Linked DNA regions of Streptomyces hawaiiensis. The main gene of each other region encodes a partner of the protein of the gene in region 2 in a complex. Links are inferred from orthologs where the notes say so. Each region holds a gene or a part of one and is shown on either strand. Other genes may lie near its edges.

What was found.
Region 1: the proteins of CEB94_RS23425 (region 2) and CEB94_RS35035 are in contact, whole or in part, in a solved structure (PDB 8BNU), measured with the Escherichia coli proteins. The link is inferred for Streptomyces hawaiiensis from one-to-one orthologs.

What each region holds. Positions count from the first base shown.
Region 1 is NZ_CP021978.1:7,670,199-7,684,674, reverse strand. Bases 6,194-9,178 are described here. They hold CEB94_RS35035 (3-hydroxyacyl-CoA dehydrogenase NAD-binding domain-containing protein), read right to left. Parts: upstream 8,787-9,178; coding sequence 6,600-8,786; downstream 6,194-6,599. Other genes in these bases: CEB94_RS35030 (acetyl-CoA C-acetyltransferase), read right to left, coding at 8,821-9,178; CEB94_RS35040 (MerR family transcriptional regulator), read left to right, coding at 6,194-6,614. Also shown: CEB94_RS35060 (Xaa-Pro dipeptidyl-peptidase), read right to left, coding at 1-811; CEB94_RS35055 (M1 family metallopeptidase), read left to right, coding at 1,022-2,551; CEB94_RS35050 (arginase family protein), read left to right, coding at 3,185-4,072; CEB94_RS35045 (amino acid permease), read right to left, coding at 4,207-5,673; more of CEB94_RS35040, read left to right, coding at 5,892-6,193; more of CEB94_RS35030, read right to left, coding at 9,179-10,035; CEB94_RS35025 (CaiB/BaiF CoA transferase family protein), read right to left, coding at 10,047-11,192; CEB94_RS35020 (MmcQ/YjbR family DNA-binding protein), read right to left, coding at 11,303-11,683; CEB94_RS35015 (saccharopine dehydrogenase family protein), read left to right, coding at 11,775-12,953; morphogenic membrane protein MmpA, read right to left, coding at 12,958-13,104; CEB94_RS35005 (endonuclease V), read right to left, coding at 13,228-13,920; CEB94_RS35000 (plasmid stabilization protein), read right to left, coding at 13,996-14,319; CEB94_RS34995 (WD40/YVTN/BNR-like repeat-containing protein), read right to left, coding at 14,390-14,476. UniProt on the Escherichia coli protein: Catalyzes the formation of a hydroxyacyl-CoA by addition of water on enoyl-CoA. Also exhibits 3-hydroxyacyl-CoA epimerase and 3-hydroxyacyl-CoA dehydrogenase activities.
Region 2 is NZ_CP021978.1:5,060,151-5,074,488, reverse strand. What follows is about bases 9,685-12,531. They hold CEB94_RS23425 (acetyl-CoA C-acetyltransferase), read right to left. Parts: upstream 11,830-12,531; coding sequence 10,540-11,829; downstream 9,685-10,539. Other genes in these bases: CEB94_RS23420 (3-oxoacyl-ACP reductase), read left to right, coding at 11,935-12,531; CEB94_RS23430 (AMP-dependent synthetase/ligase), read right to left, coding at 9,685-10,212. In the rest of the region: CEB94_RS23470 (serine/threonine-protein kinase), read right to left, coding at 1-18; CEB94_RS23465 (serine/threonine-protein kinase), read right to left, coding at 216-2,165; CEB94_RS23460 (menaquinone biosynthetic enzyme MqnA/MqnD family protein), read right to left, coding at 2,258-3,106; CEB94_RS23455 (cold-shock protein), read left to right, coding at 3,429-3,632; CEB94_RS23450 (hypothetical protein), read left to right, coding at 3,743-3,982; CEB94_RS23445 (class I SAM-dependent methyltransferase), read left to right, coding at 4,088-4,747; kstD (3-oxosteroid 1-dehydrogenase), read right to left, coding at 5,061-6,842; CEB94_RS23435 (sugar ABC transporter substrate-binding protein), read right to left, coding at 7,064-8,185; more of CEB94_RS23430, read right to left, coding at 8,293-9,684; more of CEB94_RS23420, read left to right, coding at 12,532-13,239; CEB94_RS23415 (MaoC family dehydratase), read left to right, coding at 13,239-14,090; CEB94_RS23410 (TetR/AcrR family transcriptional regulator), read right to left, coding at 14,078-14,338.

The DNA.
Region 1 (14,476 bases), 2.6 Mb from region 2 along the record:
CGACGAGCTTCTGCTGCACGGCTGCGCACTTGGCGCGGGCGTCGGGGCCGTTGACGTAGTCGGAGAGCCACTCGGGGCCGGAGTCGTAGAGCGGGGCGCCCTGCTGGAAGTAGTAGTCGTACCAGGAGGAGATGGCGCTGATCGGGACGATGGTCTTCAGGCCCTTGACGCCGGTGGCGGCGACGCCGTTGGCGATGGTGCCGTCCCAGCTCTTGCCGATCATGCCGGTGCGGCCGTTGGTCCAGCCGGCCTGGGCGCGGGTGGTGCCGGTGCGGCTCGTGTAGGCCTTGGCGCGGCCGTTCAGCCAGTCGACGACGGCCTTCGCGGACTGGACGTCGGAGCGGCCGCCGACGTCGACGCAGCCGTCGGAGCGGTTGGTTCCGGCCAGGTCCACGCCGACGAACGCGTAGCCGCGCGGGACGAAGTAGTTGTCGTAGTACAGCGGCATCTGTGCGACGCGGCCCTGCGCGTCGTACGTCTTCCTCTGGCTCTCGTTGCCGCGCCCGCAGCAGGAGTAGTACGGGCTGGCGTCCATGATGACGGGGACTTTGCGGCCCTGGCGGGCGGTTTCGCGGGGGCGGACGATGTCGACGGCGACACGGTCGGTTTTTCCGTCGCGGTCGCCGTCGAGTCCGGTGTCCACCCAGACGGCCTCGCGGATGGCGTTGTCGTAGGAGTAGACGGGTTCGCTCCCGCGCGGGGCGGTCTGGGCGGCCTGTGCGGCCGCCGGGGTGAGCAGTGTGGCCAAGAGGGCGGCCGCGGCCGCCGTCGCGAGCGGTCTCCAGGTCGTGAAGCGCGTGCGTTTCGGCATGCGCCGGACGCTACATCGGTGAACTCCTGTTCAGAAGAGGGCAGCTGACGGACCGGCGTGTCCGGGGGGAGCCTCCGGGGCGGGTGTCTCATGTCGGCCGAATGGCGATCGTGTGACAGCGGGGGCCATGGACATGATCAAGGCACGGGGAGTCAACAGGCTCCAGACAGACTCCGGAAGACCTCGGCACCCTACGACTTGGAGCCTTGCGTGCACCGCAGAATCATCGCGCCGGGAGCCCTGGCAGCGGCCGTTCTCCTGCTGGCGATCCCGGCATCGGCCGCCCCCTACTCCCCCGGCGCGCCGGGTATCGGCGACCCCTACTACCCGGCCTACGGCAACGGCGGATACGACGTCTCCCACTACGACCTCCGGCTGAAGTACCAGCCGGCCACGGACGAGCTGGAGGGCACGGCCACCCTCGTGGCCCGCGCCACGCAGGACCTGTCGAGCTTCAACCTGGACTTTCTGCTGGACGTCGGCGAGGTGCGCGTCGACGGAGCGAAGGCGTCGTTCCGGACCTCGGGCGAACACGAGCTGGAGATCACGCCGAGGAGCCCGCTGGCCAAGGGCGCGTCCGTCACGGTCGTCGTGCGCTACCGCGGGGTGCCGTCGTCGAAGAAGGCCTACGGATTCACCAGCTGGCACCGCACCCCGGACGGGGGCGTCGCGGCGAACGAGCCGGAGGCGGCGGCGTGGTGGTTCCCGAGCAACGACCATCCGCTGGACAAGGCCACCTACGACGTGTCCGTACTGGTCCCGGACGGCACCCAGGCCATCTCCAACGGCACGCTTCAGTCGACGAGTTCACGGCTCGGCTGGACCCGCTGGAACTGGCGGTCCGACCAACCGCAGACCACCTACCTCGCCACGCTCGCGGTCGGGAAGTTCGACATCACGACCGGCACGACGGAGGGCGGCATTCCGGTCCTCAACGCCTACAGCAAGGATCTCGGCGCCCATGCCGGGGCGGCGCGGGCGAGCATCGAACGGACCGGGGAGATCGCGGACTGGCTGGCCGGGTACTTCGGGCCGTACCCGTACAACGCGCTCGGCGGGTACGTGCCGAACACGGACACCGGGTACGCGCTGGAGACCCAGACCCGGCCGTTCTACAGCCCGCGGCAGTTCGCCAACGGGTCGAACGTGTCCGTCGTCGTGCATGAGCTGGCCCACCAGTGGTACGGCGACGACGTGTCGCTCAAGGGCTGGAAGGACATCTGGATCAACGAGGGGTTCGCGCGGTACGCGCAGTGGCTGTGGTCCGAGCACGAGGGCGAAGGCACGGCGCGGGAACTCGCCGACTACGTGTACGCCTCGCATCCGGCCGACGACCCGTTCTGGACGGTGAAGCCCGGGGATCCCGGCCCGGCCAGCCAGTTCGACATCGCGGTCTACGACCGTGGCGCACTGGCCGTGCAGGCGCTGCGCAACAAGATCGGCGACGAGGCGTTCTTCACGGTCCTGAAGGGCTGGCCGTCGAAGTACGCCCACGGCAACGCGTCGGTGGCGGACTTCCGGCGGTATGCGGAGGAGGTCTCGGGCAAGCCGCTGGCCGCCCTCTTCGACACGTGGCTGTTCCAGCCGTCGAAGCCGGGGGTGCCGGCGGCCCGGGCCGCGGCCGTGGCGAAGGCGCCGGGGGTGGTTGCGCAGCCCCGGTCGTGGAAGAGAATCGCGGCGACGAACGGGGTGCACGGGCACGGGGAGCACGAGCATGGGGAGCACGAACGGAGGCGCTGACAGACCTGGTCCTGCACGGGCTTCGGTCGCCGGGAGTGGCAGCGGGCGGCGGCGGCGGTTCTGCTGGGCTCCGGGTGGCGCCTGGCGGAGGGGCGACACCGGTACTGCTCAACCCCGGGCGGCCTGGCAGCGGGCGACAGCCGTACTGCTGGGCTCCGGGTGGCCTGGCCGCACTCGGTGCCGAGCGGGGCCGCCTGGCTCGGTCCGCCGGCCCTGCTCCGCTTGCGTCCGGCAGCCCGGCCCCTCAGGGCTGCCGGCGGTGCGGCCCACTGCCGTCGGGGACCTGGTTCCGCCCGAGTGCGGGCGGTCTGCCGTCGGGGCCCCGGCTCCGCCCGGGCGCGGCCCACTGCCGTCGGGGCCCCGGTTCCCCCGGGCGCGGGCGGTCTGCCGTCGGGGCCCCGGTTCCCGCCCAGGTGCGGGCGGTCGCACCGCCAGGACGGCGCGGGTGGGCGTAGCGGCACCCCGCTGCGCCGGGTAATAGCCCCGGGCACCAGGTCTGCCGAGCGTCAGCACCTGTCCCCTCTGCTCGATCGCACGCACGGCCGCGCTTCCTCCTGCCCCTGGCACTACGGTGGATCAGTGCGCCGGGCGCGTCGGTCCGGCGGCGTTGTCGGGCCGATCGAGGAGCCGGACGTGCGGAACGTGGCGATCGTCGAGGCACCGTCCGTGCTCGGGCTGCGCCCCACCGGTGTCGAGGACCTGCCGGCGGCGCTTCTCGGGGCCGGGCTGGCCAAGCGGCTCGGGGCGGTGCACGCGGGCCGGGTCGAGCCACCCCCGTACGACCCGGAGAGGGACCCGGGGACGGGAGTTCTGAACCCGGGCGGCATCGCCGCCTACTCCGTGGCGCTGGCCGACGTCGTGGGCGAGGTCCTCGACCGGGGCCGGTTCCCCGTCGTGCTCGGCGGCGACTGCAGCGTGCTGCTCGGCAACCTGCTCGCGCTGCGCCGCCGCGACCGGCACGGACTGCTCTTCCTGGACGGGCACACTGACTTCTACCAGCCGTCGGCGGAGCCGGCCGGTGAGGTGGCCTCCATGGAACTCGCCCTGGCCACCGGGCGCGGCCCGCGCGTGCTGGCCGACCTGGAGGGCAGGGGCCCGCTCGTGCGGGACGAGGACGTCGTCGCCCTGGGGTTCCGGGACGCTGAGGAGTCCGCGGCGTACGGGATGCAACCGCTGCCGTCCGCGCTGCACGCGCTGGAACTGGACACCGTGCGCGCCCTGGGCGCGGCCGAGGCGGCCCGGCGCGCGGTCGGGCTGCTGACCGGCGGCGGCGCGGACGCCGGGTACTGGGTCCATCTCGACGTCGACGTCCTGGACGACGCGGTCATGCCCGCCGTCGACTACCGGCAGCCGGACGGTCTGACCTGGCAGGAGCTGGAGAGCGTGCTGCGCACGGCCCTGTCCGGCGGCGGTGCCGTCGGCCTGACCGTCACGATCTTCAACCCCCGGCTGGACCCCGATGGCACCCTGACGCGGGACCTGTGCGGCTGCCTGGTGCGGGCCTTCGACAGCCAGGGCTGAGCCGGCCTGTCCCCGCCCGGGGTGTACTCGCCGTGGTCGTGGTTCACCGACGGAACGGTGGCGTCACCCCGGACATACGTGATCCCCGACATGACGCCACCGTGGGCGCGGCCACTGACAACGGCCGTGACCTGCTACTTCGTCAGCTGCGACAGCTCCTGGTCCGCCGTCTGCGAGACCCGGCGGCGGACGCCGAACCAGCCCGCTACCAGCATGACCGCGATCAGCGGGATGAGCAGGAGGGTCCTGCGGCCGACCTCGGGGTCGTTCCACATCATGCCGAGGCAGGCCAGCAGGAAGGCGATCGTGGTGATCTCCGTGACCGGGCTGGCGAAGAGGCGGAAGGAGGGGCGGGTGACCTGGCCGGCCTTGGCGCGGCGGACGAAGACCAGGTGGCACACCATGATGATCACCCAGGTGCTGATGATGCCGAGGGAGGCCACGTTCAGAACGATCTCGAAGGCCTGGGCCGGCACGAGGAAGTTCAGGCCGACGCCGAGCACGCACACCGCGCAGGTCAGCAGGATGCCGCCGTAGGGGACCTGGCTGCGGTTCATGCGGGCGGTGAACTTCGGGGCGGATCCCGCCATCGCCATGGAACGCAGGATGCGGCCCGTGGAGTACAGGCCGGAGTTGAGGGAGGACATGGCGGCCGTCAGGACCACCAGGTTCATCACGTCGCCCGCGGCCGGGACGCCGATCTTCGACAGCACCGTGACGAAGGGGCTCTGGTCGGCCGAGTAGAGCGAACCCGGCAGGAGCAGGGCGAGCAGGACGACCGAGCCGACGTAGAAGAGGCCCACGCGCCACATGATCGAGTTCACCGCGCGCGGGACGACCTTCTCCGGCTCGGCGGTCTCACCCGCGGCGACACCGACCAGCTCCAGCGCGGCGTACGCGAAGATCACGCCCTGCATGACCAGGACGACCGGCATCATGCCGTGCGGGAAGACCCCTCCGTTGTCGGTGATGACGCCCAGGCCCGGGGTCTGGCCCCCCACCTCGTGCTGCGTGGCGAGCAGGAAGATGCCGATGAACATGAAGCCGATCAGCGTGGCGACCTTGATGATCGCGAACCAGAACTCCATCTCGCCGAAGTACTTCACCGAGATCAGGTTCACGGCCAGCACCACCGCGAGGGCGACCAGCGCCAGCATCCACTGCGGGATGTCGGTGAACAGGCTCCAGTAGTGCGTGTAGAGCGCGATCGCGGTGATGTCGGCGATGCCGGTGGTCGACCAGTTGAGGAAGTACATCCAGCCGGCGACGTACGCGCCCTTCTCGCCGAGGAACTCGCGCGCGTACGACACGAAAGAGCCCGAGGACGGGCGGTAGAGCACGAGCTCACCGAGGGCCCGGACCACGAAGAAGGCGAAGATGCCGCAGACCAGGTACGCGATCGCCAGCGCCGGTCCCGCGTTGTGGAGGCGGCCGCCCGCGCCCAGGAAGAGCCCGGTGCCGATCGCGCCTCCGATGGCGATCATGTTGACGTGGCGGGCCTTGAGGTCCTTGCTGTAGCCGGCGTCGCCCGCGTCCGCGGGCACTGCGGCCGCATCGGTACGCGGCGTGGCCGCAGCCGTGTTCACGGCGTCCTTGCTCACGGTGGATCCACTCTCTGGTGCGCCCGAGCGGGTCGCGCTCGGCTTCCGGACGTACATAAGGTCCGCGCCCTCTGTCAGGGCACAGACCAAGGGGCCACCTTCCCCCGCCGGGCGCGGCTCACGCGATGGCATACCTCACAGAGCGCCACTTCTCACACGGTCTTCACCTGGGGCGCCGGAGGTTTCACAGCACTGGTGAGACAGCGATACTGCTGCACATGACGACCGACACCGAGGAGCCGACCCTCACGATCGACGAGCTGGCCGCCCGGGCCGGTGTCACGGTGCGCACGCTCCGCTTCTACGGCACGAAGGGGCTGCTGCCCCCGCCGGTGCTCGGTCCGCGGCGCGTCGGGCACTACGGACGCGATCATCTGGCCCGGCTGGCGCTGATCGAGGAGTTGCAGCAGCAGGGCATGACGCTGGCCGGCATCGAGCGCTACCTGCGGCAGCTGCCGCCGGACCTGAGCGCGCACGACCTCGCCATCCACCGGGCCGTGGTGGCCTCCTGGGCGCCGGAGTCCGTCGAGACGGTCACGCGCGCGGAGCTGGAGCGGCGGGCCGGACGGCCGCTGGACGACGAGGACGTCGAGCGGCTCGTCGCGATGGGCGTGGTCCGGCCCGCGGACGGCGGGTACGAGGCCGACCTCGGTCTGCTCCGGCTCGGCGCCGGGCTGCTGGACGTGCCGCTCTCCCAGGAGGCGATCTTCGCGGCGCGCACGGTCCTCAACGAACACACGCGCGCCGCCGCCCGGGAGCTGTCCCAGCTCTTCCGCGGTGAGGTCGCCGAGCGTGACGCGCGAGACGTGCGCTCCTTGTCGGCGCACATGCACCCCCTGGTGGTGCAGGCGCTCCTCACCGCTTTTCAGCGGTCACTGAAGGAAGAGCTGGGCGAGTGGCTCACCGGGCCTTCGGGCTCCGGCGGATCAGACGCGGGCTGAGTCGCTGAACCGCTCCCCCTTCTCCGCCTTCTCCACCAGCAGCGCGGGCGGCGTGAAGCGCTCCCCGTACTGCTCGGCGAGTTCACGCGCGCGTGCCACGAATCCGGGCAGGCCTCCCTCGTAGCCGTTGATGTACTGGAGCACGCCGCCGGTCCAGCCCGGGAAGCCGATGCCGAAGATGGAGCCGATGTTGGCGTCGGCGACCGAGGTCAGCACGCCCTCCTCCAGCAGCCGGACGGTGTCCAGCGCCTCGGAGAACAACATGCGCTCCTGCATGTCCCGGAACGGGATCCGGTGGCCGGGCTTGGTGTAGTGCTCGCGCAGTCCGGGCCAGAGTCCGGTGCGCTTGCCGTCGTCGCCGTAGTCGTAGAAGCCGGCGCCGCCGCTGCGGCCGGTGCGGCCGAACTCGTCGACCATACGGTCGATGACGGCCTCGGCGGGGTGGGCCGTCCAGGTGCCGCCCGCCTCCTCGACCGCGCGCTTCGACTCGGCCCGGATCTTGCGGGGCAGGGTGAGCGTCAGTTCGTCCATCAGCGACAGCACCTTGGCCGGGTAACCGGCCTGGGCGGCGGCCTGCTCGACCGAGGCCGGTTCGATGCCCTCGCCGACCATGGCGACGCCCTCGTTGATGAAGTGGCCGATGACGCGGGAGGTGAAGAAGCCGCGCGAGTCGTTGACGACGATCGGGGTCTTGTTGATCTGCCGCACCAGGTCGAAGGCGCGGGCCAGGGCCTCCTCGCCACTGCGCTCGCCCTTGATGATCTCGACGAGCGGCATCTTGTCGACGGGCGAGAAGAAGTGCAGGCCGATGAAGTCGCCCTGGCGCTCCACGCCTTCGGCGAGGGCGGTGATGGGCAGGGTGGAGGTGTTGGAGCACAGCAGCGCGTCGGGCTCCACGACGTGCTGGATCTCCTGGAACACCTTGTGCTTGAGCGACGTGTCCTCGAAGACGGCCTCGATGACGGCGTCGCAGCCGGCCAGGTCCTGGACCTCGGCGGTGGGGGTGACGCGGGCGAGCAGCGCGTCGGCCTTCTCCTGGGTCGTACGGCCCTTGGAGACGGCCTTGGCGCACAGCTTCTCGGAGTAGGCCTTGCCCTTGAGGGCCGCCTCCAGGGAGACGTCCTTCAGGACCACGTCGATGCCCGCGCGGGCGCAGGAGTAGGCGATGCCCGCGCCCATCATCCCGGCGCCGAGGACGGCGACCTTGCGGGCCTTGCGGGGCTCGATGCCCTGGGGGCGGTTGGCGCCGGAGTTGACGGCCTGTAGGTCGAAGAAGAAGGCCTGGATCATGTTCTTCGAGGTCTGGCCGGCCGCGAGGTCCACGAAGTAGCGGGCCTCGATGACCTGCGCGGTCTCGAAGTCGACCTGGGAGCCCTCGACGGCGGCGGCCAGGATGTTGCGCGGCGCCGGGTAGGGGGCGCCGTTCGTCTGCTTGCGCAGGCTGGCCGGGAAGGCGGGCAGGTTCGCGGCGAACTTGGGGTTGGCGGGTGTGCCGCCCGGGATGCGGTAGCCCGGCTTGTCCCAGGGCTGCCGGGACTCGGGGTTGGCGTCGATGAAGGCGCGGGCCTTGGCGAGCATGTCCTCCGGGCTGTCGGCCACCTCGTCGACGAGGCCGTTCTCCAGGGCGCGGCGCGGGCTGTACTGGGTGCCCTGGAGGAGGACCTTCAGCAGGGCGTCGGCGATGCCCAGCAGGCGGACCGTGCGGACGACGCCGCCACCGCCGGGCAGCAGGCCGAGGGTGACCTCGGGGCAGCCGATCTTGGAACCGGGCGCGTCGAGGGCGACACGGTGGTGGCAGGCCAGGGCGATCTCGTAACCGCCGCCCAGGGCCGCGCCGTTGAGGGCGGCGACGACGGGCTTGCCGAGGGTCTCGATGCGGCGCAGGTTCCGCTTGATCGCCATGCCGCCGTCGAACAGCTCCTGGGCCGTGTCGGGCGTGACGCGGATCAGGTCGCGCAGGTCGCCGCCGGCGAAGAAGGTCTTCTTCGCGGAGGTGATGATGACGCCCCGGATGGAGTCCTTCTCGGCCTCCAGGCGGTCGGTGACGGCGGCCAGCGAGTCGCGGAACGCCTGGTTCATGGTGTTCGCGGACTGGTTCGGGTCGTCGATGACCAGGGTGACGAGGCCGGTGCGGTCCTGTTCCCAGCGGATGGTGGTGGACTCAGTGCTCATGTGGAGGTGCTCCGTGTGATCCGTCGGGAGGGGGTCAGATGCGCTCGACGATCGTGGCGACGCCCATGCCGCCGCCGACGCACAGCGTGGCGAGGCCGTAGCGCTTGTCCTGGCGCTCGAGTTCGTCGACGAGGGTGCCGAGGATCATCGCGCCGGTGGCGCCGAGGGGGTGGCCGAGCGCGATCGCGCCGCCGTTGACGTTGACCTTGTCCAGGGACAGGCCCATGTCCTTGACGAAGCGCAGCACGACCGCGGCGAACGCCTCGTTGATCTCGACGAGGTCGATGTCGTCGATGGTGAGCCCGGCCTTGGCGAGGGCCTTGCGGGTGGCCGGGGCGGGGCCGGTGAGCATGATGGTCGGCTCGGAGCCGGAGACGGCGGCGGAGACGATCCGAGCGCGGGGCGTGAGGCCGTAGCGCTCGCCGACCTCCTTGGAGCCGATCGCGACGAGCGAGGCGCCGTCCACGATGCCGGAGGAGTTGCCCGCGTGGTGAACGTGGTCGATCTTCTCCACCCAGTGGTACTGCTGGAGGGCCACCGCGTCGAAGCCGCCGAGTTCGCCGATGTCCGCGAAGGACGGCTTGAGCCCCGCGAGGGAGTCGGCGGTGGTGCCGGGGCGGGGGAACTCGTCGTGGTCGAGGACGACGAGACCGCTGCGGTCCTTGACCGGGACGACCGACCTCTCGAAGCGGCCGTCCTTCATCGCGGTGGCGGCCCGCTCCTGGGAGAGCGCCGCGTACTCGTCGACGTCGCGCCGGGAGAAGCCCTCGATGGTGGCGATGAGGTCGGCGCCGATGCCCTGCGGTACGAAGTTGACGTCCAGGTTGGTCATGGGGTCGTTGAACCAGGCGCCGCCGTCGGAGGCCATCGGCACCCGGGACATCGATTCGACACCGCCCGCGAGGACGAGGTCCTCCCAGCCGGAACGCACCTTGGCGGCGGCCAGGTTGACGGCCTCCAGGCCCGAGGCACAAAAGCGGTTCTCCTGCACACCGGCGACCGTGTCGGGCAGGCCCGCGGCGATGGCGGCGATCCGGGCGATGTCGGAGCCCTGGTCGCCGACCGGGCCGACGACGCCGAGGACGATGTCGTCGACGGCGGCCGGGTCGAGGTCCGGGAACCGGGCGCGGATCTCGTGGATGAGTCCGACGACCAGGTCGATGGGCTTGGTGCCGTGCAGGGCGCCGTTGGCCTTGCCGCGGCCGCGCGGGGTGCGGATCGCGTCGTAGACGTACGCTTCGGTGCTCACGAGGGGGCCTTTCACTGAGGGTTTTTGGACGACGGGAGGAGCCCGGGGACGTCCCAGTCCCGGGCGACGTCCGCCGTGTCGGCGCCCGGCCGGGCCGGGCCGGTGCGGACGGAGGTCGGGGTCGCGCAGAAGCGGGGGGCCGGGGCGGGCTGGGTGATGCCGCCGTGGTCGGTGAAGGTGCCGCGGGCGGCCAGGTGCGGGTGGTGCGGGGCCTCGCGCAGCGACAGCACGGGCGCCACGCACGCGTCGGAGCCGTCGAAGACGGCCGTCCACTCGTCCCTGGTACGGCTCTTGAAGCGGGCGGCGACTTCTTCGCGCAGTTCGTCCCAGCGGGCGATGTCCTTGCGGGCCCCGGTCCGGTCGCCGAGGCCGAGGAGGGCGAGGAACTCCTCGTAGAACTGCGGCTCCAGCGCGCCGACGGCCATGTACCGGCCGTCGGCCGTCTCGTAGGTGCCGTAGTAGGGGCAGCCGCCGTCCAGGAGGTTGGCGCCGCGGCGGTCCTGCCAGCCGCCGGCGGCGAGCATGCCGTGGATCATCGTGGCGAGGTGGGCGGTGCCGTCGACGATGGCGGCGTCCACGACCTGGCCGGTGCCGGTCGCGCGGGCGTGGTGGAGGGCGGCGAGGACGCCGACGACGAGGTACAGGGAGCCGCCCGCGTAGTCGCCGAGCAGGTTGGCCGGAACCGCTGGCGGTTCGTCCGGGCGGCCGATCATGCCGAGGGTGCCGGTGGGGGCGATGTAGGCGATGTCATGCCCGGCGCGCCGCGCGAGCGGGCCGTCCTGGCCCCAGCCGGTCATCCGGCCGTAGACGAGAGACGGGTTGCGGGCGTGGCAGGGCTCGGGACCCACGCCGAGGCGCTCGGCGACGCCGGGACGGTTGCCCTCGAGCAGGATGTCGGCGCGGGCCGCGAGGTCGAGCACCCGGTCCGGGCCGTCCGGGGCCTTCAGGTCGACGACCACCGAGCGCTTGTTGCGGTTGGTGACGTCGTAGGCCGGGTCGATCGCGAGTCCGGGGCCGCCGGGGCGGTCCACGCGCACGACGTCGGCCCCGAGGTCGGCCAGGAGCATGGCGGCGAACGGGCCGGGCCCGATACCCGCCAGCTCGACCACGCGCACGCCGGTGAGCGGGCCGTGTCCTGACGTCCCTGCCGTGGTCATCCAGCCCCCAGTGCTGTGACACATTTGATGTAACACCAGTGATGCTAAGAACGTGTTCCACTCGGCACAAGACCTGAACGAGCAAGCGCTTAGCAATCTGCCGAACGAGGTCAGCTCCCGTCCAACTCCACTATCAGCCGCTTCGGGGCGATCACGCGGTAGCTCTCCTCCACCCAGTCGCAGAGCACTTCCGCGGCCGGGGCGCCCTGCTGCTCCAGGGGGATGCTCACCCAGCCCGCCTTGCCCAGGCCGTATCCGGCGGGTTCGGCACCGGGGCAGGCCAGCGCGTGCGCGTGCGCCGTCTCGTCCTTCAGCTTCACCGTCACCCCCAGGGGGTAACTGCCGTCCTCGACACCGAGGAAGACGAACACCTTCTTGTTGACCTTCGCGACGGACTCACCCCAGGGGAACTCCTCGACGGCGTCCGGCAGCCCCAGTGCGAACGCGCGCACTTTCTCCCACTTCTTCAGGGCATTCCTGGGCACGGCCATCGTCGTCCTCCGGGCTCGTCGTCGGGCTCCGCACTCCTCACGCTAGCCTCGGCCACCGACAGCGGCACGGGCTGCACGACCGAGGGGTGTCATGAGCAGGCAAAACAGGACGGACCGTCCGTACGACATCGTGCTCTTCGGAGCGACCAGTTTCGCCGGGGCGCTCACCGCGGAGTATCTGGCCGCCCATGCGCCCGAGGGGCTGCGCTGGGCGATCGCGGGCCGCAACGCCGAGAAGCTGGAGCGGCTGCGGGAGCGGCTGCCCGCCGACACCGAGGTGGGGGTGGAGCGGGCGGACGTCTGCGACCCGGCCTCGCTGCGCGACCTCGCCGGGCACGCGCGCGTGGTGGCCACGACCGTCGGCCCGTACGTGAGTTACGGCGAGGAGCTCGTCGCCGCATGCGCGGACGCCGGGACCGACTACCTGGACCTCTGTGGCGAGCCGGAGTTCGTGGATCTGACGTACGTCCGGCACGACGCACGGGCGCGGGAGACCGGGGCGCGGCTGGTGCACGCCGCAGGGTTCGACTCGATCCCGCACGACCTGGGCGTGTACTTCACCGTGCAACAGCTGCCGGAGGACGTGCCGCTGAGCATCGAGGGCTTCGTGACCGCCGACGGGGCGTTCTCGGGCGGGACCTTCGCCTCCGCGCTCAACCAGTTCGCGCGGCAGCGGGAGATGGCGGCGGCCGTGCGGGACCGGCGGCGGCACGAGCCGCGGCTGGTGGGCCGGCGGGCGTCGGCGCCGCTCGGTGCGCCCCGGTTCGCCAAGGAGGTCGGCGCGTGGGCGCTGCCGATGCCGACCATCGACCCGCAGATCGTGCGGCGCTCGGCGTCGGCCCTCGACCGGTACGGGCCCGACTTCCGCTACCGGCAGTACGCGGCCGTCCGGCATCTGCCGGTCGCCGTGGGCGGGGTCGCGGCGGTCGGCGCGCTGGTCGCGGCGGCCCAGGTGCCGTCCGCGCGGCGCTGGTTGTCGGACCGGCTCAAGCCGGGGGAGGGGCCGAGCCCGGAGAAGCGGGCGAGGAGCTGGTTCTCGGTGCGCTTCGTGGGCGAAGGCGGCGGCAAGCGGGTGTACACGGAGGTCTCGGGCGGCGATCCCGGCTACGACGAGACGGCCAAGATGTTCGCCGAGTCGGCGCTGTGCCTGGCCCTCGACGACCTTCCGCAGACGGCGGGTCAGGTCACCACCGCGGTGGCGATGGGCGACGCGCTGATCGACCGGTTGCGCGCGGCGGGCATCCGCTTCCGCGTCGCGTCGGCCCGCTGAAGTCCTACCCCGGCCACTCGGCGATGGTGTAGATCATCCCGGCGATCCAGCTGAGCCCGGCCAGCACGGCGAGGATCAGGCCTATGGTGACCGCCCGCTCGACGGTCTGGGTCGGGTCGGCGACAGGCTTGGGAGCGCGGTGCGTTGTCATGCGCCCCAGCCTGCCGACGCGGGGTGCGGGCGGACATCCGTACGGGTACTCAGAACCGGTACTCAGAATCGGTACGCGGAACCGGTACTCGGAACCCGTACCCGGGTCGTGTCGCGCCGTCGGTCAGGCCGATCCGGTCTCGCGCAACGCCTTCCGGCACAGCGCGTCCGCCCTGCGCGTGGTCTCGGGAAGGCGGTAGGCGGGGGTCAGCGCGAGGGTGTGCGCGCAGGCGCTGTCCAGCGTCGTGCGGTGGCCGACCGAGACGAAGACCGGCTTGACGGCGTCCCGGGTGCGCAGGGCCCGGCCGACCTCCTCGGAGCCGGCGAGCAGCGCGGAGGTGCTGCCGCGCGGGGTGTCCGGTTCGTCGTAGGTGAAGGCGAAGGGGTTCTTGGCGACGCCGATCGTGGGCAGGCCGGTCAGGACGCCGAGGTGGCTGGCGAGGCCGAAGCGGCGGGGATGGGCGAGGCCGTAGCCGTCGCAGACGACGAGGCCGGGAGGGCAGGGCAGGGCGTCGAGGGCGGCGAGGACCGTGGGGATCTCGCGGAAGGCGAGCAGTCCGGGCACGTAGGGGAAGGAGACCCGGCCCACGGCCGTGGCCTCGGCGACGACCTCGAGACTCGACGCGTCCAGCACGACCGCTGCCGCCGCGACGACGTCGTGCTCGTCGTCGTACGCGACGTCGACCCCGGTCACATGGCCCGTTCCGGGCGGCGGCCCCGGTTGGTCGAGGATCACTCGCTCGCGCAGTTCGTCCTGGACGGCGCGGGCCTGTTCCTCGGCCGTGGGCCAGTCTTCGGGGATGCGTACGGTCGTCATGGTGGCCCCGAGCCTACGGGCCGCGCGAAGGCCGGCAGGACCGGGGAGTCCTGCCGGCCTCGGGAGGCTCGCGCCTCACTTGCCCAGCGCGCGCTGCAGCTGGCTCTTGTTCATGCTGGAACGGCCCTCGACGCCCTTGCGCTTGGCCTCCTGGTAGAGCTGGTCGTAGGTGGGCCCCTGGGAGCCCTGCCCCGACCGCTGGCCGCCGCGCTTGCCGGACGACATGTCCTTGGTGGAGGTGCGGCTGGCCGTCTTCGACTCGCCGGAGCGGGCGCGTTCCTTGTTCACCGTCCGGGCGGCGATCTCCTTGGCGCGGCCGGTGCTCTCGCCCCGGTCCTGCGCACTGTCCTTGATGTGCTCGTACTGGCGCTCCCGCTTGGAGCTCGAACCGCGTGGCATTCTCGCTCACTTCCTTTCACGATCAGTGAACGAGTACCCACCCTGCCAACGATCAGGGCACCCCGCATGCTCAGTGCTCCAGGCGGGCAACCCGGCCCTTCTCACCGGCGGCCCAGCACCCGTGGTCCGGGGCGCAGTCGACGGTGTCGTAGGAGCC
Region 2 (14,338 bases):
CGGCTGCAGTGTCTCCATGGTGGTGGGCCTTCCCGGCAGCACGCAATGTGGCGCGTCAGTCGTATCTCTTGGCGTTCGCTATCGCAGACACAGTAGTGAGCGCCTGAACCAGGACGGGAGTTAGGGGCCGTAAGCCGGGCGGCCGCCTCCTTGCCACCCTCTCGGGATCGTCGTCCTGATCACCTTGTTCGTGAGGCACGGAGGCAGGTCGGTACCTACCGCACCTTCGACATCCGAGCCTCCGGCCGGCCCGACTCCTCGCTCTCCGACCGGTACTGGAGGTCGTCGCCCACCGGCTTGAGGTGGACGGTCGTCTTCGCCGGGTTGCAGCCGCTGTGGTTGGTCTTCGCGCCGACCGACGTCGCGACGAGTTCCTTCTTCGTCACCTGCTTCAGGGTGAGTACGTCGACGCAGACGCCGCCGATCTGGTCGGTCTGGCGAAGCTTGCCCAACTCCTCGCCGACAGCGACCTGTCCGACGGTGATGCGGAACGTGCCGAGGGGGAGTCTGCCGTCGAGGGCGACGCCCTGGCCCTCCCAGGTGCCGAGGTACGCGGCGGGCACCGTACCGGAAGGGGCGGAGCTCGCGGTCGCCGCCGGAGGCGAGTCGGACCCGCTGCCCGAGTCCGCGTCGTCCTGGCCGCCGTCCCGCCCCGGCAGCAGGTCGAACACGAACACCGATCCGATTGTCACGGCCGCCATCGCCCCCGCGACCGCCAGCACCACGGAGCAGCTCAGCCTCCGCACCCGCCCGCCGCCCTCCGGCGTGGACGTCGCCGCCACGGAGACGGAGACCCTGCCGGGGCGGCGCCCGAGCCCCGGGGCGGTGTCCTGCGGGTGATCACCGTCCCGGGGTTCGGGTGCGGCTGCGAAGAGGGCCGCGGGCCCTCCGATCGGCGCGGACCCTCCGATCGGCCCTGGCCCTCCGATCGGCCCTGGCCCTCCGATCGGCGCGGGGCCGTCGGCCCGCCCGGCCCCTCCGCCCCGCCCGGTCCCTCCGGCCTGCACGTATGCCCCGCCCTGCACGGGCCCCCCGGCCTCCGCGGACGCCCCGCTCCGCGCGAGCCCAGACCCCCCGCTCTGCGCGGGCAGAACCGGCGGCGGCACGTTCGGAGGCGGTGTCACCCCCGGCGGCATCACCGGCGGCGGTCCGAACACCCCCATCGCCGCGCCGGTGCCCGCACCCCCCGCCGCTTCCGGCCCCACCGAAGGGCTGCTGAACCCGACCGGCCCGGACGGCCCCCCGGCTCCCGGCTCCGGCCCCGGCCCCGTCGCCTCCAGATTCAACAGCTGCACGGCACTGCGGCTCACCTGCTCCACCAGCGCCCCCGGCAGCCACCCGCCCGTCACCAGCCGGGCCGCGCCCTCGGGGGCCAGCCGGCGGGCCACCTCGGCGGGGGCGGGCCGCGTGCCCGGGTCCTTCGCCAGGCAGGCCGCCGTCAGGCTCCGCAACTCCCCGTCCAGCGGACCGAGTTCCGGCTCCTCGTGGACGACCTTGTAGAGCAGGGCGGCGGAGGAGTCCCCGGGGAAGGGCTGTTGACCGGTCGCCGCGTACGCGAGGACCGCGCCCAGTGAGAAGACGTCGGCCGCGCCCGAGACGCCCTTGCCCAGGATCTGCTCGGGCGACATGTAGCCGGGCGAGCCGATGGACACGCCGGTGGAGGTGAGGGATGCCGTGCCGTCGGTGGCCCGGGCGATCCCGAAGTCGATCAGGAGGGGACCGTCGAGGGTCAGCAGGACGTTCGACGGCTTCACGTCCCGGTGCACCAGGCCCAGCTCGTGCACCGCCGCCAGCGCCTCGGCGAGTCCCGCGCCCAGAGCCCGTACCGTGTGGGCCGGAAGGGGCCCGCCGTCCGTGACCGCGGCCGACAGGGACGGACCGGCGGCGTACGCCGTCGCCACCCACGGCACCCGCGCCCCGGGGTCCGCGTCCAGGACGGGCGCCGTCCATGCGCCGCCCACCCGGCGCGCGGCGTCGACCTCGCGCCGGAAGCGCGCCCGGAACTCCTCGTCCAGCGCGAAGTGCGGATGCACGATCTTGACCGCGACCGTACGGCCTCCGGCGCTGCGGCCCAGGTAGACCCGGCCCATGCCGCCGGAGCCCAGCCGGCCGAGCAGCCGGTAGGGCCCCACCATGGTGGGTTCGTCGACGTCGAGCGGCCGCATGGGCGTCACCCCTCCCCCGTAGGCAGGCGGGGACGGCTCCGGTCCCGGTACGCCTGCACTCCCAGCAGAGTAGTGCGGGAGCACCGCCCGGCTCACGGCTGGAGCAGGTCCACCTTCACGTCCGCCGGGAAGCCGGTCGTCGGGCCGACCCGTCGGGCGAACTCGGCGACCGCCGCCAGCTGCGGGCCGCCGAAGCGGAAGTCGAGGGTCGTGAAGTAGCGGGCGAGGGTCTCCTCGTCGAAGGCCTCCCAGCGGGCGGCCTGCTCGGCGACCTTGCCGACCTCCTCCAGGGAGAGGTTGCGGGAGTCGAGGAAGGCCTCGTGCACACGGCGGGTGATGACCGGCTCGCGCTCCAGGTAGTCGCGGCGGGCCGCCCAGACCGCGAAGACGAACGGCAGGCCCGTCCACTCCTTCCACAGCGCGCCCAGGTCGTGCACGTGCAGGCCGAAGCGCGGCCCGTCGAGCATGTTCGCGCGCAGCGCCGCGTCACCGATGAGGACGGCGGCGTCGGCCTCCTGCATCATCAGGCTCAGGTCGGGCGGGCAGGTGTAGTAGTCCGGCTGGACGCCGTAGCGCTCGGCGAGGAGCAGCTGGGCGAGGCGGACGGAGGTGCGGGAGGTCGACCCGAGGGCGACGCGGGCGCCGTCCAGCCGGTCCAGCGGGACCTGGGAGACGATCACGCAGGACATCACCGGGCCGTCGCAGCCGACGGCGATGTCGGGGAAGGCGACCAGGTCGTCGGCGTGCCGGAGGAACTCGACAAGGGTGATCGGACCGATGTCGAGCTCGCCCTGCACCAGCTTCTCGCTGAGCTTCTCCGGGGTGTCCTTGGAGAGCTCGAAGTCGAGGAGCGTGCCCGTTCTGGCGAGCCCCCAGTACAGGGGCAGGCAGTTCAGGAACTGGATGTGGCCGACGCGCGGCCGGGTGCGAGGATTGTCCACATCGTGAGGCTAGCCCTCACGGCGTACGGACCGGCGCGCGGGCCCGCCGCCGGGGTGTGGCCCGCCGTGGGCACCCCCTACCGCCGGTCGGCCGAGGGTTGTTCAAACATTCGGGTGACGTGATCTTGACCCCTATTGCATTCCGGGGCCTGCGTGCTAGGCTCATCGCAAGTTGCAGTTTGGTTTCCCTTGCAGTACAGAGCCTGCGGAGCATGTGACCGCGGGCTCTCGTCATTCACAGACATATGCACTTGTGCGGAATTCATCTTCACACTTGCTGGTTCTGGAGCAGGGCAACCCTTTTGAAGCCCAAGGAGGGCTTATGGCTACCGGAACCGTGAAGTGGTTCAACGCCGAAAAGGGCTTTGGTTTCATCGCCCAGGAGGGCGGCGGCCCCGACGTCTTCGTCCACTACTCCGCGATCAACGCGAGCGGCTTCCGCTCGCTCGAGGAGAACCAGCAGGTGTCTTTCGACGTCACGCAGGGTCCGAAGGGCCCGCAGGCTGAGAACGTCACGCCGGTCTGATTTGTAGTACCCAAGGAGCCCCGCGCCGCAAGGCGACGGGGCTCCTGCCCTTTCCGGACCCTTCTGTCCGATGAATTCCCGGCGAATTCCGGCCATGGGACGATGAGCGCATGCGGAAAGACCAGGAGAACAGTGGGGAGGACGGCGGTGCTCCCGCCGACCCATCCCTGGCCACGGGCCTGTCGGTCGGCCTGTCCCTCGGCACGGCCATAGGACTCGTGCTCGGTATGACCGTCTTCGACAACCTCGCCCTGGGCCTGGCCCTGGGCCTCGGATTCGGCACGGCGATCGGAGCGGGCGCGGGTATCGGCGCCGGACGGAAACGGGGAGACCAGGGGGACGGCCCCTAGCTCGGCCCCGGCCGCCGCCCTCCTGACGTCACGTCACGGGCAGGCCCAGGCGCCGGAAAGCCCCGGGCCCCTGTGCGGGGTGAGGCCGCGCTAGGGTCTCCGGCCATGACTGACGCTGACTTCGTGACCGAGACCCGCGTGTTCTACGACACCGTGGCCGAGGAGTACGCCGTCCAATTCAGTGATCTGCGCCCGGGGACGCCCCTGGACCGGGGCGTGCTCCACGGCTTCGCGGAGCTCGTGGGCGAGGGGGGCGAGGTCGCCGACCTGGGGTGCGGGCCCGGGCGGGTGACGGCGTACCTGGCGTCCCGGGGGCTGTCGGTGTTCGGGCTGGACCTGTCGGAGTCGATGCTCGCGATCGCCCGCCGTGAGAACCCGGGCCTGCGGTTCGTGCGGGGCTCGATGCTGGAGCTGGACCTGCCGGACTCCTCGCTCGACGGTGTCGTGTCCTGGTACTCGATCATCCACACCCCGGACGAGCACCTGCCCGCCCTCTTCGCCGGTTTCCACCGCGTCCTGCGCCCCGGCGGCCATCTGCTCCTCGGCTTCCAGTCCGGGGACGAGCCCCGCCGCTACGAGGAGGCCTTCGGCCACCCGGTGTCCCTGACGTTCCGCCGACGGCGGCCCGAGCGCGTCGCGGCCCTGCTGGAAGCCGCCGGTTTCACCCTCCGCGCACGGACGGTGCGCGAGCCGGACGAGACCAGCGGCGAGCCGGTCGCCCAGGCAAGCCTCGTGGCCCGCAAGCCGGCGCAGGCAACCGCCTAGGAACCTCCGTCACCGGCCGCTCAAGGCATCGCCCAGCCCCACGTGCGATGCCCGAGCGGCCCCGCAGCCGGTCACGCTCCCCAGAGCGGGCCCGCTGCCGACCACCAACCCGGCTGCCACCGGCCAAGGCCCAGCCCTGCCCTGCCGCGCAACCGGGCACACCCTCCCCCAAGCGAACCTCTGCCGGTCAAACAACCCCACCATCCCGCCGCCGGACGACGCCCAGCCCAGCCCCCCAGCCGGGCACACCCCCGCCGACGCCCAGACCAGCGCAGCGCAGCCCAGCCCAGCCCAGCCCAGCCCAGCCCAGCCCCTAGCGTGCCTCCGCCATATCCCGCGCCGCGATGTATCCGAACGTCATCGCCGGGCCGATCGTCGAGCCCGCGCCCGCGTAGCTGTGGCCCATCACGGCCGCGCTGGCGTTCCCCGCCGCGTACAGGCCGGGGATCACCGAGCCGTCCTCCCGCAGCACCCGGGCCCGGGCGTCCGTGCGCAGGCCGCCCTTCGTGCCGAGGTCGCCGGGGACGATGCGGAAGGCGTGGTACGGGGGGAGCCAGAGGGGGGCGAGGCAGGGGTTGGGGAGGACCGACGGGTCCGTGTAGTAGTGGTCGTAGGCGCTGTCGCCCCGGTGGAAGTCGGGGTCCTCGCCCTGCCGCGCCTGGGCGTTGAAGCGGTTGACGCTGGTGCGCAGGGCCGCCGCGGGGACGCCGATCGAGGCGGCCAGGGCGTCCAGGGTCCACTCCTTGTGCGCCGCCCCGGAGTCGTACCAGGCGTCGGGGAAGGGCAGCGTCGGCAGGACGTCCTTGAAGAGGTACCGGTTGCGGTAGTTCTGGTCGACGACGAGCCAGCACGGGATGGCCGGGTCGGTGTCGTGGACGTCGTACATGGTGTGCACGACGTCGCTGTAGGGCGCGGCCTCGTTGACGAAGCGCCGGCCCGAGCCGTTCACCAGCAGCCCGCCGGGCAGGGTGCGTTCGGCGAGGCAGAAGTACGGCTCGCCGGGGATCGGGATCGCCGGGCCCCACCAGGCGTCCTCCATCAGGTCGAGCGCGGCGCCCAGTCGCTCCCCCGCCCGGATGCCGTCGCCGGTGTTCTCCTTGGCCCCGACGGTCCACTCCGTGCCGATGGGCTGCCGCTGGAAACGCCGGCGCATCGCCGCGTTGTGCTCGAATCCACCCGAGCCGACGATCACCCCCCGGCGGGCGCGGAGCAGGCCGGGAGCGCCGTCGCAGGTGACGACGGCTCCCGTCACCGTGCCGTTCTCGACGTGCAGGTCCGTCAGGGGCGTGTTCAGCCATACCGGGACCCCGGCCGATCGCAGCCCGGCGCGCAGGCCCGCCGCCAGCGCCTGGCCCATCGTCAGGGGCTTCTGGCCGAGCGTCGCCGCTTTCGCGCCGCGGGCCAGGCACTGGGCGGCTACGGCCGCGCCCCGGGCGTTCACGGCGGCCAGGGCGACCCACTTGTAGTCGGCGCTGAAGACGACCATGCCCGCGGGGACGTCCATGTACGGCGGGTTCAGGTGCGCCAGTTCGGCGCCCAGGAGGTTGCCGTCGAACTGGTCCGGCTCGATGGAGCGGCCGCCCGGCAGGCCGCCGGGCAGTTCGGGGTAGTAGTCGCTGTAGCCCTCCATCCAGCGGAACCGCAGGGGGCTGTTGGCCATGACGAAGGAGATCGTCGCCGGGCCGTGGGTGAGGAAGGCCCGCTGCCGGTCGGCGGGGACGTCCGGGCCGACGACCGCGGCGAGGTAGGCGGCGGCCTTCGCAGGGGTGTCCGGGACCCCGGCCGCGAGGATCACCGCGTTGTTGGGGATCCAGATGCCGGCGCCGGAGCGGGCAGCCGAGCCGCCGAAGGTCGGTGCCTTCTCCACGACCACGCAGCTCAGGCCCTGGCGCGCGGCGGTCAGCGCGGCGGTCATCCCGGCGGCGCCGGAGCCGATGACGACGACGTCGTACGTGCCGAGCGGGGGTAAGTCGGCCGCATGGGCGCCCTGTTGTACTCCTGCGGCGACCGCGAGACCGGCACCGGCGGCACCGGCCAGCAGTCGTCTTCGGGACGGGGCTCCGGCAGTGCCCGCGGTGTCCGTGCGTGTGGTCATGGCCGCTCCAGCCCGACGAGAACGCGAAAGGGGTGGGGAATGTCGCGCACGGGTCTTGCGAAGTCAAGACCCGTGCGGCACCCGCCGCACGACCCGAGCCCGAAGCCCACGCGGCCCACCCGGCATGCGTCCGCTACCCGAGCCCGAAGCCCACGCGGCCCACCCGGCGTGCGTCCGCTACCCGAGCCCGAAGCCCACGCGGCCCGCCCCCCGCACGTCCGCTACTCGAGGCCGATGGCCGCGCAGTCCGCCTTGTACTTCGAGGTGCAGATGTCCTTCACGGTGTACACGCCGTCCGTGATCACCGTGTCCTTGATGTTGTCCTTGGTGAGGGCGACCACCGGGACCAGCATCGCGGGGATGTTCTTCTGCGTCGGGCTGTCGACCGTCTCCCGGGTCAGCGCGGCGAACTCGATCGAGCGTCCCTGGACCTTGGCCACCGCGATCTTCGCGGCGTTGGTCGCCTCCAGCAGGAAGGACTTGTACACGGTCATGTACTGCTCGCCGGACACGATCCGCTGCACCGCGTCGAGGTTGGCGTCCTGCCCGGTCACCGGCGGCATCCTGGTGGCGCCGGCCTCCTGCAGCGCCTCGATGACGGCGCCCGCCATGCCGTCGTTGGCCGAGTAGACGGCGGCGATGTTGTTCAGGCCGACGGCCTGGATCGCCTTCTTCATGTTGGCCTTGGCGATCGCGGGCTTCCACTCCTTGGTGTCGTACTGCTTCACGATGTCGACCTGGCCCTGGAGTTCGCTGAGCGCGCCGTCCTTGAAGCGTGCGGTGTTGGGGTCGGCGGGGTCGCCGTTCATCATGACGACCTTGCTCTTCTCGGCCTTGTCGCCGAGTTCCCCGATGATGGCGCGGCCCTGGACCTGGCCGACGAGTTCGTTGTCGTGGGAGACGTAGGCGTCGATCGGGCCCTCGGCGAGGCGGTCGTAGGCGATGACCGGGATGCCGGCGTCCTTGGCCTTCTGCACGTCCGTGGCGATGGTCTTGGAGTTCAGCGCGTCGACGAGGATGACGTCCACCTTGTCGTCGATCATCTTCTGGAACTGCTCGCTCTGTCTGGAGACGCTGGCCTCGGCGTTGGCGTAGCGGACCTTGCCCTTGTTCTCCGTGAGGGACGCGACCTCCTGCTTGATCAGCGGGTAGTCGAACTTCTCGAAGCGTGCCGTGTCAAGGTCGGGCAGCAGGAGGCCCACCGTGATGTCGTTGCCCTTCTTCGCGGCGGTGTCGTCACTCCCGCCGTCGCCGCAGGCGGCGAGGGACAGGGCCGACACGGAGACCGCCAGGGCTATGGAGAGACGCCGCACGGCGGCCTGACGGGGGTTGCGCGCTATCACTGGTGGTGCCTTCCGATGGGGGGAGCATCGTGACGAGGTGGTCGAAAGCCAACGGGCAGACGCCGGGCGTCGTCAAGAACCACGTGTGAAGAGATCGCAAAGGTGGCTCACCGCGTGTACAGACCCTCCACTTCCGCGGCGAACGCGCGCAGCACGGCCTCGCGGCGGAGCTTCATCGAGGGGGTCAGATGGCCCGCTTCCTCCGTGAAGTCCTGAGGGAGGATGACGAAGCGGCGGATGGACTCCGGGCGGGAGACCATCTTGTTGGCCTCGTCGACGGCACGCTGGAGGACGGCGCGCAGTTCCTCGTCGTCGATGAGGAGCGTGGGCGGTACGGGGTGTTTGCCGTTCATCTGGCGCCAGTGGGTGATGCCGTCGGGGTCGAGGGTGATCAGCGCCGAGACGAAGGGGCGGCCGTCGCCCAGAACGAGGCACTGGGAGATCAGCGGGTGTGAGCGCAGCCAGTTCTCCAGCGGGGCCGGGGCGACGGACTTGCCGCCCGCGGTGATGAGCAGTTCCTTCTTGCGGCCGGTGATCGTCAGGTAGCCCTCGTCGTCCAGTTCGCCGAGGTCGCCGGTGGCGAGCCAGCCGTCGGGGGCGGCGGGGGCGACGCCGCCGGCCTGCGGGTCCCAGTAGCCGCGCAGCACGTGGTCGCCGGCGACGAGGATCTCCCCGTCGGCGGCGATGCGGACGCGGGTGCCGGGCAGCGGCCAGCCGACGGTGCCCAGCCGGGGTTTCAGGGGCGGGGTGACGGTGCTCGCGCCGGTGGTCTCCGTCAGGCCGTAGCCCTCGAAGATCTCGATGCCGGCACCGGCGTAGAACGCGGCGAGGCGGCGGCCGAGCGGGGAGCCGCCGCAGATGGCGTAGCGGACTCTGCCGCCCATGGCGTTGCGGATGCGGCGGTAGACCAGGGGGTCGTAGAAGGCGCGGGCGGTCTTCAGGGCGCGGGAGGGGCCGGGGCCGGTGCCGGTCTGCTGGGCCTCCAGGGCCTCTCCGTAGCGCTGCGCCACCGCCACCGCGCGGTCGAACGACGAGACCCGGCCGCCCGCCTCGGCCTTGGCGCGGGCCGAGTTGAAGACCTTCTCCAGCATGTACGGGATGGCCAGCAGACAGGTCGGCCGGAAGCCGGCCAGGTCCGGGAGCAGGCGCTCGGCCTTGATGCTGGGCGCGTGGCCCAGCCGGACGCGGGCCCGGATGCAGGCGATGGCCACCATGCGGCCGAAGACGTGGGACATCGGCAGGAACAGCAGGACCGAGGCCTCTTCGCTGGTCTTCGCCCGGAAGACGGGGTAGAGCAGCTCGATGGCGTTGTCGACCTCGGCGAAGAAGTTGCCGTGGGTGAGCGCGCAGCCCTTGGGGCGGCCGGTGGTGCCCGAGGTGTAGACGAGGGTGGCGAGGGTGTCCGGGCCGAGCATGCCGCGCCGCACCTCGACCTCCTGGTCGGTCAGGTGCGCCCCGGCTTCCGCGAGCCGGTCCACGTGGCCCTTCTCGACGATCCACAGGTGCTTGAGGTCGGGCAGGCGTTCGCGCTCGGGGCCGAGGGCGGCGGCCTGCGCGGCGGTCTCGGTGACCAGGGCGACCGCGCCGGAGTCCTGGAGGATCCAGCGGGCCTGGAAGACGGAGGAGGTGGGGTAGACGGGGACGGTGACCAGTCCGGCCGCCCAGGCGGCGAAGTCCAGGATGGTCCACTCGTAGATCGTGCGGGCCATCACGGCGACCCGGTCGCCCGGCATGAGGCCCTCGGCGATCAGGCCCTTCGCCACGGCCCGCACCTGGTCGGCGAACCGCGTCGCCGTGACGTCGCTCCAGCGCCCGTCGGCGTCCTTGCGGCTGAGCGCCACGGCGCCCGGATCCGCGCTCGCGTTGTCGAAGGGCAGGTCGGCGAGCGACCCGTGGGTCCACGGCGGGGCCAGTGGCGGTACGGAGGCCTCCCGTACCGCCCCGTCCAGCCGCCGTACCTCGGGCTGAACCAGCACCGGTCCTCCGTACGCGTCGCCGTAGGCGGAGGAGGGATAGGCAGTGGACACGGGCGGCTCCTGGGGCGTGCAGCGAAAAAACTGCTTGCTGCATGACGTACGTGCCTCGCACGCCGAGGCGCTCAACCGGCTGAACCCCCAGAAAGGGGTTACTGACGGTAGGAACGGGATCGTACGGTGCTCACGTGGCGAGTTCGTGCGGGTTCGGGGATGGTCCGGAGCCAGGCCTGTGCATTCTCGGGGGTTACGTGAGGGTCTATCAGTTTCCGTGAGTCCGCCGCTTTCGGGCCCGTTCCAGGATCGCCGCCACCCCTTGCCCGCCCGCTCCTCTCGGGCCCCGTTCCAGGATCGCCGCCACCCCTTGCCCGCCCGCTCCTCTCAGGCCCGTTCCAGGATCGCCGTCACCCCCTGCCCGCCCGCCGCGCAGACGGAGATCAGCCCGCGGGCGGGGGCGTCCCGTTCGGTGAGGAGCTTGGCCAGGGTGGCGACGATCCGGGCGCCGGTGGCGGCGAAGGGGTGGCCGGTGGCGAGGGACGAGCCGGCGACGTTCAGCCGGGCGCGGTCCACCGTGCCCAGGCCCCGCTTCTCCCAGGCGGCGAGGGTCGCCAGCACCTGGGAGGCGAACGCCTCGTGGATCTCGACGAGGTCGAAGTCGTCCAGGCCCAGCCCGGCCCGCTCCAGCATCCGCGGGACGGCGTGGGCCGGTGCCATGAGCAGGCCGTCCTCACCGCCGGCCGCATCACCGTCCACGAAGTCGACGGCCGCCGTCTCGTACGCGGTGAGGTATGCCAGCGGCTCCAGGCCGCGCTCGCGGGCCCACCCCTCGCTCGCCAGCAGGACGGTCGCGGCGCCGTCGGTCAGCGGGGTGGAGTTCCCGGCCGTCATGGTCGGGTCGGGCTGGTCAAGCCCGAAGACCGGCTTCAGGGACGCGAGTTTGTCCATTCTCGAGCCGGGGCGCAGGTTCTGGTCGCGGGCCAGTCCGCGGAAGGGGACGACCAGGTCCTGGAAGAAGCCGCGTTCGTACGCCGCCGCCAGCCGCTGGTGACTGGTGGCCGCGAGTTCGTCCTGTGCCGCGCGGGCGACGCCCCAGGCGCGGGCGGTGACGGCGGCGTGTTCGCCCATGGACAGGCCGGTGCGCGGCTCGGCTTTGCGCGGGATGTCGGGGACGAGGTGGGCCGGGCGCACCTTCGCCAGGGCCTTCATCCGGCCGCCGAGCGACTTGGCCCGGCGGGCCTCCAGCAGGGTGCGGCGCAGGGAGTCGTTGACGCCGAGGGGTGCGTCGCTGGCCGTGTCCGCGCCGCCGGCGATCGCCGACTCCGTCTGGCCGAGGGCGATCTTGTTGGCGGCGGCGATGACGGCCTGGAGGCCGGTGCCGCAGGCCTGCTGGATGTCGTAGGCGGGGGTGCGGGGGTGCAGTTTCGAGCCGAGGACGGTCTCGCGGGCGAGGTTGAAGTCGCGGCTGTGCTTGAGCACGGCCCCGGCGACGAGCTCGCCGACCGCGCCGGGCTCCTGGAGCCCGTACCGCTCGACGAGGCCGTCGAGGGCGGCGGTGAGCATCTGCTGGTTGGAGGCGGTGGCGTAGGGGCCGTCGGAACGGGCGAAGGGGATGCGCGCTCCGCCGACGATCGCCACGCGCCGCACTGAGGGCGACAGTTGCTGGGGGCTCATCTCGACCTGCTCCTCGTCCGTGACGTAGCCTTACCTCCGGTAACCTTACTCCAGAGTAAGCAGGGGTGGGGCTTCAGTGAGCCGTCGTCGGAACTGGGAGTTGTCATGGCCGACCGCTATCTGCGCTTTACCGGTACCGCGCCCGGCCGCTTCCTCACCCGCCGACTGGGACTGCCGCAGCCCGCGGCGCTGACCCGCTGGTCCCCGGAGCGGCCCGCCCTGGACGGCGGCCTGCTGCACCTCACCGCCGGCCGGTCCGGTCTCGACCTGGCGCCTGTCCTCGCCCGCACCGGGATCGGCCCGGCCGGCTCCGGCCGCGCGGCCGCCGTCGTCCTGGACGCCACCGGGGTGCGGGACGTCGAGGGGCTGGCGGAGGTGCACGCCGCCCTGCATCCCGTACTGCGGCCGGTCGCCACGAGCGGGCGCGTGGTCCTGCTCGGCGCGCCGCTCGACCCCGCCGACCACCACCAGGCCGCGGCCCAGCAGGCCCTGGAGGGGTTCACGCGCTCCCTCGGCAAGGAGATCGGCCGGGGCAGGACCGTGAACCTGGTCCGGCTCACGGACGCCGCCGCCGCGGAGTCCACACTGCGCTTCCTGCTGTCGCCCAGGTCGGCGTATGTGAGCGGGCAGGTGATCGATGTGGGAGCACCCCAGGAGACCACTCCTGCCGACCCGGACCGTCCCCTGACCGGCCGCACCGCCCTCGTCACCGGTGCCGCCCGGGGCATCGGTGAGGCGGTCGCCGAGACGCTCGCCCGGGACGGTGCCCGGGTCGTGGTGCTCGATGTGCCGCAGGCCGGGCAGGACGCCCGGCGCGTCGCCGAGCGGCTCGGCGGCACCGCGCTGCTGCTCGACATGACGTCCGCCGACGCGGGCGCCCGGATCACCGAGGCCCTGCCGGACGGCCTGGACCTGCTGATCCACAACGCGGGCATCACCCGCGACCGGCGCCTGGTGAACATGCCCGCCGAACGCTGGATCTCCGTCCTCGAAGTGAATCTGGCGAGCGTGCTGCGCACCACGGACGCCCTGCTCAAGGACGGGACGCTGAGGCGCGGCGGCCGGATCGTCGCCACCGCCTCGATCGCGGGGATCGCCGGTAACGCCGGCCAGACCAACTACGCCGCCAGCAAGGCGGGCGTCGTCGGCCTGGTCCGCTCCCTGGCGCCGCGCGCGCTCGAAGAGCACGGTGTGACGGTCAACGCGGTCGCGCCCGGCTTCATCGAGACGAAGATGACGGCGGCCGTCCCGCTGTTCATCCGCGAGGCGGGCCGCCGCATGAACTCCCTCGCCCAGGGCGGCCTTCCGGCCGATGTCGCCGAGACCACCGCCTGGCTGGCCCACCCGGCCTCGGGCGCGGTCAACGGCCAGATCGTCCGCGTCTGCGGCCAGAGCCTGCTGGGGGCGTGATGGCCGGCCCCACCGATCTCGCCCTCACCCGGTCCCCCTCCCTCGCCCCGCTCCTCGCCCGCGGGGCCGTGCTGTCCCCCTTCAAACACCCGGGCCCCGACGCGGAGTTCCCCCGCACCCGGCTCGTCCTGCCGGGCCTGCGTGTCGACCTCGCGCGGCTCGCGGCGTACGAGCGGGTCTGCGGGTTCCCGACCGGGGAGGACGCGCTGCCGGTGACGTATCCGCACGTGCTCGGGTTCCCCCTGGCCATGCGGCTGATGAGCGGCCGGGACTTCCCGCTGCCGCTGCTCGGTCTCGTCCACACGTCGTTCACCGTCACGCGGCACGCCCGGATGCCGGCGAGCGGCGCGTACGAACTCTCCGTGCACATCGAGGGGCTGGCCCCCCACCGGCGCGGCACGCAGGCCACGGTCGTCACCGAGGTGCGCGGCGGCGGGGACGTCGCGTGGGAGTCGAGGAGCACGTACCTGGCCCGGCACCGCACCCACCACCTGGCCGAGGGCCCCCGGGAGCCGGAGGCACGCAAGCCGCTGCCCGAGGCCGCCGAATGGCGGCTCGCCGGGGACGTCGGGCGCCGCTACGGGGCCGCGTCCGGGGACCGCAACCCGATCCACCTGCACCCGCTCACGGCCCGGCTGTTCGGCTTTCCCCGGGCCATCGCCCACGGCATGTGGACCGTGGCCCGCTGCCTCGCCGCGCACGGCGTCCCGGAGTCCTGCCATCTGCGCGCCGAGTTCAGGGCACCGGTCCTGCTGCCCGGGACGGTGACGTACGCGGCGCGGGACGGCCGGTTCGAGCTGCGCGGCCGCCCGGACCGGATCCATGTGACGGGGGACGTCTACCCGGTGTGAGGGCCGGGCTGCTCCTCCTCAGGCGCCCAGGGCCGCCCCGCCATGAGGTCGCCGAGCCCCGCCCAGGCGAAGTTCATCAGGGTGGCCGCGGCCTGGCGGGCCGTGACGCCCGGGGTGGCGTTGGCCCAGGCGGCGAGCGACTCGGCGGCGCCTACCAGGGCCTCGGCGAGCCCGGCCACCTCGCGCTCCGGCAGGTCGGGGTCGCGGTGCGCCTCACGGGCACCGGCGAGGATCAGCTGCGTCACGAA